2 linked regions of the Saccharophagus degradans 2-40 genome follow. The protein of the gene in region 2 binds, or shares a complex with, the protein of the main gene of each other region. Links are inferred from orthologs where the notes say so. Each region holds a gene or a part of one and is shown on either strand. Other genes may lie near its edges.

Evidence for each region.
Region 1: the proteins of lpdA (region 2) and aceF are in contact, whole or in part, in a crystal structure (PDB 1EBD), measured with the Geobacillus stearothermophilus proteins. The link is inferred for Saccharophagus degradans 2-40 from one-to-one orthologs. Residues at the interface, in WP_049624544.1 of Geobacillus stearothermophilus: Pro340, Ser341, Asp344, Tyr345, Arg403, Asp406, Val408, Glu431, Ala432, Gly433, Asp438; in WP_033016211.1 of Geobacillus stearothermophilus: Ile130, Ala131, Met132, Pro133, Arg136, Arg140, Glu141, Asn155, Arg157.

The regions. Positions count from the first base shown.
Region 1 is NC_007912.1:3,261,936-3,266,159, reverse strand. Bases 571-3,471 are described here. They hold aceF (pyruvate dehydrogenase complex dihydrolipoyllysine-residue acetyltransferase), read left to right. Parts: upstream 571-1,014; coding sequence 1,015-2,928; downstream 2,929-3,471. Other genes in these bases: nhaD (sodium:proton antiporter NhaD), read left to right, coding at 3,046-3,471; aceE (pyruvate dehydrogenase (acetyl-transferring), homodimeric type), read left to right, coding at 571-998. Also shown: more of aceE, read left to right, coding at 1-570; more of nhaD, read left to right, coding at 3,472-4,224.
Region 2 is NC_007912.1:2,686,391-2,690,626, forward strand. The notes cover bases 737-3,649. They hold lpdA (dihydrolipoyl dehydrogenase), read right to left. Parts: upstream 2,964-3,649; coding sequence 1,509-2,963; downstream 737-1,508. Other genes in these bases: sucC (ADP-forming succinate--CoA ligase subunit beta), read right to left, coding at 737-1,315; odhB (2-oxoglutarate dehydrogenase complex dihydrolipoyllysine-residue succinyltransferase), read right to left, coding at 3,067-3,649. Also shown: sucD (succinate--CoA ligase subunit alpha), read right to left, coding at 1-149; more of sucC, read right to left, coding at 149-736; more of odhB, read right to left, coding at 3,650-4,236. UniProt on the Escherichia coli protein: Lipoamide dehydrogenase is a component of the glycine cleavage system as well as of the alpha-ketoacid dehydrogenase complexes.

The DNA of each region.
Region 1 (4,224 bases), 580 kb from region 2 along the record:
AGGAAGACAAAAAAGGTCAAATCCTTGAAGAAGGTATTAATGAGGCGGGCGCTATGTCTGCTTGGATTGCGGCTGCAACTGCTTACAGTACTTACCGCAAGCCAATGGTACCGTTCTACATTTACTACTCTATGTTCGGTTTCCAACGTATTGGTGACTTGGCATGGTTGGCGGGTGATATTCAAGCGCGCGGTTTCTTGGTAGGTGCAACTTCTGGTCGTACCACGCTGAACGGCGAAGGCTTGCAGCATCAGGATGGTCACAGCCACTTAATGGCTAACACCATTCCTAACTGTCGCACCTACGACCCAACTTACAGCTATGAGCTAGCTGTAATTATTCGCGATGGTTTACAGCGCATGTATGGAGACAAAGAAAATGTCTTCTATTACATCACCACCATGAACGAAAACTACCAGCACCCAGATATGCCTTTAGGTGCAGAAGAAGGCATTATTCGCGGTATCTACAAGCTGAAAGATGGCAAAAAAGCCGCTAAGAAGAAGCGTGTTCAGCTTATGGGTGCAGGCTCTATTTTACGTGAAGTTGAAGCGGCAGCAGAATTGTTGCGCGACGACTGGGGTGTTGAGTCTGACATTTGGAGCGTAACAAGCGTTAACGAATTGGCGCGCGATGGTCAAAAAGCGCAGCGCCATAATTTGTTGAACCCAGAAGCTGCTCTACGTAAGCCTTACATTACCGAAGTACTAGAAGCAGCAGAAGGCCCGTTCATTATCTCTACTGATTACATGAAGAGCTATTCTGAGCAATTGCGTGCTTATATTCCTGGTACTTACACCGTATTGGGTACAGACGGTTTTGGTCGCTCTGATACTCGCGCGAAATTGCGCGGTTTCTTCGAAGTGGATCGTTACTACGTAACTGTTGCTGCACTTAAGTCGCTTGCTGACGAAGGTAAAGTACCAGCTAAAGATGTAACTGCCGCATTGAAGAAATACGGTATCGATTCTGACAAACCAGATCCAATGACCGTCTAATTAAGGAGAGTTGTTAGTGGCTAAGCAAATTATCAACGTCCCAGATATTGGTGGGGCGGACAACGTAGATATTATTGAGATATGTGTTGCTGTAGGCGATACCGTTTCTGCTGAAGACTCTTTGCTTGTTTTAGAATCAGATAAGGCCTCTATGGAAGTGCCTTCGCCTGTTTCTGGTAAAGTGGTTGGCATTCTTGTTAAAGAGGGCGGTAAAGTTTCTGAAGGCGATGCCATATTTGAAATTGAAGCAGAGGGCGCAGCTGATGCGCCTGCTGCTGAACCGGCAGCCGCTCCTGCGGCGGCGCCAGCCCCAGAGGCGGCTGCACCTGCAGCATCTTCTGAGCAGTTGGTGAAGGTTCCAGATATTGGTGGTTCCGAAAACGTTGAAGTGATCGAGTTATGTGTTGCTGTGGGCGATGAGGTTGCCGAAGGCGATTCCATTATCGTGCTAGAAAGCGACAAGGCTTCAATGGAAGTGCCTGCGCCAGCAAGCGGTAAAGTGGTTAGCTTTGCTATCAAAGAAGGCGATAAGCTTTCTGAAGGCGACGATATTCTTGTGTTAGAAGTAAGTGGTGGCGCAGCTGCACCAGCTGCCGCTCCTGCTGAGTCTGCTCCTGTAGCCGCGGCCCCTGCACCTGCACCTGCTGCAAGTGGCGGTGTGACCGATGTAAATGTTCCTGACATTGGCGGCTCAGAAAACGTTGAAGTTATCGAAGTTTGCGTTGCAGAAGGCGATGAAATTAGCGAAGGCGACTCCATTGTTGTGTTGGAAAGCGATAAAGCATCCATGGAGATCCCATCACCTGCTAGCGGTAAAGTTGTAAGCATTACCGTTAAAGAAGGCGATAAAGTATCTGAAGGTGCGGCACTGCTTAAATTAGAAATTGTTGGTGCTGCCCCTGCTGCAGCTCCTGCGCCTGCTGCGGCACCCGCAGCGCCACAAGCGCCTGCTAAGCCTGTTGAGCAGCCAGTGAAGACCACGCAAGAGTTACACCCTGCGGAAGTGTCTGCCACTACTGGTGAAGTGTATGCCGGCCCTGCAGTACGCAAGTTAGCGCGTCAGTTAGGTGTAAACCTTTCAGAAGTGAAGCCAACCGGCCCTCGTAAGCGTCATACTAAAGACGATGTACGCGAGTTTGTTAAAACTGTAATGAAGCAACGCAGCACTGGCGGCGCAGCAGTTACAGGTGGTTCGGGTATTCCTGCAGTACCAGCAGTAGATTTTTCTCAGTTCGGCGAGATCGAAATGCAGAAAATGAGCAAAATCAAAAAGGTTACCGCTGCTGCAATGGTTCGCAACTGGTTGAACGTGCCACACGTTACTCAGTTCGACGATGCTGATATTACCGAGCTTGAAGCATTCCGTAAGAACATGAAAGCAGAAGCCGAAGCGGCAGGTGTGAAGTTAACACCATTACCGTTCCTGCTAAAAGCTTGTGCGGCAGCGCTTAAAGCGGAGCCTAGCTTTAATGTTTCTATGCACCCAGACGGCGAGCATATTGTGCAGAAGAAATACATCCACATTGGTATGGCTGTAGATACGCCAAACGGTTTGGTTGTACCTGTTATTCGCGACGTAGACAAAAAAGGTTTGTTCGAACTTGCGGCTGAAACAGTAGCTTTAGCTAAGAAAGCGCGCGATGGTAAGTTGATGCCTAAAGATATGCAGGGCGGATGTTTTACTATTTCTAGCCTTGGCCCAATTGGCGGTACTGGTTTTACCCCAATTGTGAACGCGCCTGAAGTTGCTATTTTGGGTGTTTCTAAAGCGGATATTAAACCGCGTTGGAACGGTAAAGAGTTTGAGCCTCGTCAGATGTTGCCTTTGTGCTTATCTTACGATCACCGTGCAATTAACGGTGGTGATGCAGGTCGCTTCTTTACGTTCTTATCTGCAGTATTGTCTGATGTGCGTCGCTTACTCCTTTAAGCGCCACATCCAGATTAAATAAAGCGGGCTACGGCCCGCTTTTTCGTTCCCTTTCATTATTAATCGCAACTTATTGCTAATGCGCATTGGCAATATTTAACATTTCGTGGTTTTTCTATGTTTGTTCATTATCTTGTTATCGCTCTTGTTGTTCTTGCTATGTTAAGTATTGTTCTTGAAGAATGGATACACATTAACAAAGCAAAAACCACTTTGTTTTTTGGTTGTACGGCGTGGGTGGTTTTATTTATGCATGCGCACGCAGGTGCGGAAACGGCAGAGCTGCAAGAAAGTTTGAACGAAAACCTGCTAGAGATTGCGACTCTCTGGTTATTTTTAATGGCCACTATGACTTTTGTTGCCTATTTGAATGCTAGAGGGTTTGTGCAGAATGTTGTTCAAAGGGTGTTTCCCAGTGAGCTGAGTTTACGCAAGTTAGTGCTATTGGTTGGCAGTTTCGCTTTATTGCTTTCCATGATTTGTGACAACGTAACCGCAACGTTGGTAAGTATTGGGTTGGTGCAGGCCTTTAAGTTAAGCGTGCAAGACCGTCTTAAGTTAATTGTACTTGTGGTGTTCGCAGTTAACTCCGGTGGTGTATCGCTTATTACGGGTGATGTAACCACGCTTATGGTGTTTATGCGCGGTCACGTAACTATGCTAGAGCTTATTTCGCTTATGGTGCCGTCTTTTTTGAGTGTAGTGCTGTTAGCGGCGTTGTTTAGTGTGCGTGCTAAGGGGCGTGTGGCTAACGACGTTGAGATAAAGCCATTTGAAACGTTGGATTTAGTTATTGCTGCGTTATTTTTTAGCACGATTATTTCCACTATGTTATTCAACTTCTTCTTTTCGATTCCGCCAGTACTTACCTTCCTGTTTGGTTTGTCGATAATGTTTTTGATTGGCGGCGTGGTGCATACCCACAACGAGCAGGTAAAACTTTTACAGTACATCCGTCAAATCGAGTTTGATACTCTGTTGTTTTTCTTGGGAATTTTATTAATTGTAGGTGTGTTAAAAGAAATTGGTGTGTTAACCAGTGTGGCGGCAATTTATTCGCAATCTAACCCCGATTGGGCTAACTACATCGTGGGGCTGGGGTCTGCATTGCTCGATAACGTCCCTTTAACTGCCGCGTTATTGAAAGCCGAGCCTAGTTTAACCGTAGCGCAATGGTTAACGCTTACTTACGCTGTGGGCGTGGGTGGTTCGGTGCTGGTTATTGGTTCGGCTGCCGGTATTATTGCTATGAGTAAAGAGAAGGCACTTACTTTTGTTGCTTACTTAAAGTTCTTT
Region 2 (4,236 bases):
CCTAGGTGAGTTTGACCACCTTTACCAGGAGTCACACCACCAACCATTTGCGTGCCGTATTCAATAGCTTGCTGAGAGTGGAAAGTACCTTGTGAACCGGTAAAACCCTGACAGAGGACTTTAGTATCTTTGTTAATTAAAACGCTCATTATTTGCCCTCCGCAGCTTTAACAACTTGTACTGCAGCATCAGTTAAGCTTTCTGCAGCAATAATGTTTAGGCCACTATCTGCCAACACTTTTGCACCCAATTCTGCGTTGTTACCTTCTAAACGAACAACAACAGGAACCTTAACACCAACCTCTTCCACTGCGCCGATTACACCTTCTGCAATCAGGTCACAACGAACAATACCGCCAAAGATGTTAATTAAAACAGCTTTTACGTTGTCGTCAGAAAGAATAATTTTGAATGCTTCAACAACGCGCTCTTTAGTTGCGCCGCCGCCTACGTCTAGGAAGTTTGCAGGTTGGCCACCGTGTAATTTCACGATATCCATAGTACCCATTGCCAAACCAGCACCGTTAACCATACAGCCGATGTTGCCATCTAGTGCTACGTAGTTAAGTTCCCATTTAGCTGCATGCGCTTCACGCTCGTCTTCTTGTGAAGGATCGTGCATTTCTTTAAGCGCAGGCTGACGGTACATTGCGTTGCCGTCGATAGCTACTTTAGCGTCTAGGCAGTGCAAGTTACCTTCATCAGTAATAACCAATGGGTTGATTTCTAAAAGAGCCAAGTCTTTATCAACAAACATTTTCGCCAAACCTAAAAAGATTTGGGTGAATTGCTTGATTTGAACTGGGTTTAAGCCCAATTTAAAACCTAATTCGCGAGCTTGATATGGCTGTGCGCCAGTCAAAGGATCGATAATCGCTTTTAAGATTTTTTCTGGAGTTTCTTCAGCAACTTTTTCAATCTCTACGCCGCCTTCAGTAGACGCCATAAAAATTACGCGACGAGTAGAACGGTCTACAACTGCACCCAAGTACAATTCGTCAGCGATATCGGTGCAGCTTTCAACCAAAATACGGCTAACTGGCTGACCATTTTCATCTGTTTGATAAGTAATTAAGTTATTACCTAACCACTTTTTAGCGAACTCTTCGATTTCTGCTTTGCTAGAAACCAATTTAACGCCGCCCGCTTTACCGCGACCACCAGCGTGAACCTGAGCTTTAACAACCCACTTATCACCACCAATAATGTCTGCAGCTGCTGCCGCTTCTGCAGGAGTTTCTGCAGCTATGCCTTTAGATACTGGCAAACCATATTCAGCAAAAAGCTGTTTGCCTTGATATTCATGTAAATTCATTGTGATCGTCCGTATGTTGGTTCGACTGACAATTTAAGGATCACGCAATTAAAACCTTGCGCTCGGTTTTTGCACACTTAAGTAAGTTGCAGAGTTAAATCGCCTAGTAATTATTGTCGCGCTCTGCCAAGTCCATCTGTATACCAATTCGCCCAGCAATGCTGGGCGAATAGAAGTATTCCCTTGCTATTTTCTACTTGCGTTTTTTACGGTTAGGCATGTGGATAGCATGACCATGTACCGCTAACGCAGCTTCTTTAACAGCTTCAGAGAAAGTTGGGTGACCGAATACAGTCATACCAATATCTTCTGATGTAGCGCCAAACTCCATAGCAATTGCTACTTGCTGTACAAGGTCTGCCGCGTTCGGGCCAACAATGTGACAACCCAATACGCGATCGGTATCAGCGTGAGCAATCATTTTAACCATACCTTCTGCGCAATCGGCTGCAACAGCGCGACCAATTGCCAAGAATGGGAAAGTACCTACTTCGTAAGCTTCGCCATCTGCTTTTAATTGCTCTTCAGTTTTACCAACTGAAGCAATTTCTGGGTGGGTATAAATTACGTTAGGAATAATGTCGTAGTTCATTACGGTTTTTTGGCCAGCAATGCGCTCTGCAACCATCACACCTTCTTCAGAACCTTTGTGAGCCAACATTGGGCCACGTACAACGTCACCAACAGCCCAAACGCCTGGCGCGCTAGTAGAGCACAAATCGTTAACGTAAATAGAACCGCGCTCATCCAACTTAACGCCGCTGTCTTCAGACAACAAGCCGTCAGTGAACGGACGACGACCAACACAAACAATCAACTTATCGAAAGTTTCTTTCGCTTCGTTGCCGTCTTTATCGGTGTAAGTAACGATAACTTCTTTTTTGCCCTTAGCTTCTACAACTTCGGTGCCAGTTACACGACAGCTTAGACGGATATCTAAACCTTGTTTAACCAAAATTTTCTTCGCTTCGGTAGCAATCTGCTGATCCATCATAGCCAAGAAACTATCCATGGCTTCTAAACAAACCACTTTAGAGCCCAAACGACCCCAAACACTACCTAGCTCAAGACCAATTACACCAGCACCAATTACACCTAAACGCTCAGGTACAGCTTGGAATTCCAATGCGCCAGTTGAATCAACAATTACATCGCCATCTGCTGGTGCAACAGGAATGTTTACAGGGATAGAACCAGAAGCAAGAATTACGTTCTCTGCTTCTAACACTTCTTCTTTACCGTCTAATGCAACGTATTGCACTTTGCGGCCAGCAAGTAATTTACCTGTTCCGTACAAAGAAGTAACTTTGTTAGCTTGGAACAAACCAGTAATACCGCCAGACATCTGCTTAACAATTTTATCTTTACGTGCAATCATTGAAGGCACGTCAATTTCAACGTTAGGCGCTTTAATACCGTGAGATGCAAAACCTTTGTGCGCATCTTCGTAGCGATGAGAGCTATCCAACAACGCTTTTGAAGGTATACAACCTACGTTTAGACAAGTACCGCCGTTCACACCCTTGCCGTCTTTATCTTTCCATTTTTCAATACAGGCTGTTTTCAAACCCAATTGCGCACAGCGAATAGCTGCCACGTAGCCCGCAGGACCAGAACCAATAACGATAACGTCATATTTGTTGGACATAGGATAAACCCCGAAAATACAAAACTTTTGATTTGAGTGTTATTAACACTAATGGTCGAATGTTAACGCTATGCGACACGCCCTAAAGCGTGTCGCATTTTGCTTAAACCTCTAACAACATACGTGCAGGGTCTTCTAGCAGGTCCTTAATGGTAACCAAGAACTGAACCGCTTCTTTACCGTCAATGATCCGGTGATCGTAAGAAAGCGCCAAGTACATCATTGGCAACACTTTCACTTCACCGTTAACAGCCATTGGGCGCTCTTGGATTTTGTGCATACCCAAAATTGCCGCTTGTGGTGGGTTCAAGATAGGCGTTGAAAGTAAAGAACCGAAAACACCACCGTTAGTAATAGTGAAAGTACCACCGGTCATTTCTTCAATACCCAACTTACCATCGCGAGCACGCAAACCGAAATCGCGAATACCGTTTTCGATTTCAGCAATGCTCAAGTTTTCTGCGTTGCGCAAAACAGGTACAACCAAACCTTTATCGGTAGACACTGCACAACCCACATCTTGATAACCGTGGTAAACCATGTCGTTACCGTCGATTGATGCGTTAACAGCAGGGAAACGACGCAATGCTTCAACAGCAGCTTTTACGAAAAAGCCCATGAAGCCTAAACGTGAACCGTTGTGGGTTTTCTCAAACAAATCTTTGTATTGTTTACGCAGATTCATAACAGGCGCCATATTCACTTCGTTAAACGTAGTCAACATTGCGGTATTGTTATTGGCATCCAACAAACGCTCTGCAATACGTGCACGCAAACGAGTCATTGGTACACGCTTTTCTTCACGCAAACCAGTTGGCGCTACAGCGCCGGTAGATGCAGGAGCAGCAGCTTTTGGCGCGGCAGCTGGTGCAGGTGCTGCAGCAGCGGCAGGCTTGTAACCAGCTACGTCTTCTTTAGTGATACGGCCATCTTTACCAGTGCCCTTCACTAACGCTAAATCGATGCCCTTTTCTGCAGCGAGTTTACGCGCAGCAGGTGCAGCAATAACGTCTTCAGATGCTTCGCTAGCAGCTGGAGCGGCTTCGGCAGCAGCTGGAGCAGGCGCAGAACCTGCAGCGCCAGCTACGAATTTAGCGATAACTTCACCGCTTAAAATAATTTCGCCTTCACCTTTAATGATTTCAGCGATAGAACCGTCAGCCGGTGCAACTACTTCGAGCACCACCTTATCAGTTTCAATATCAACAATAAGCTCATCACGTGAACAGGCTTCACCTGGCTGCTTGTGCCAAGTTGCCACAGTACCGTCTTG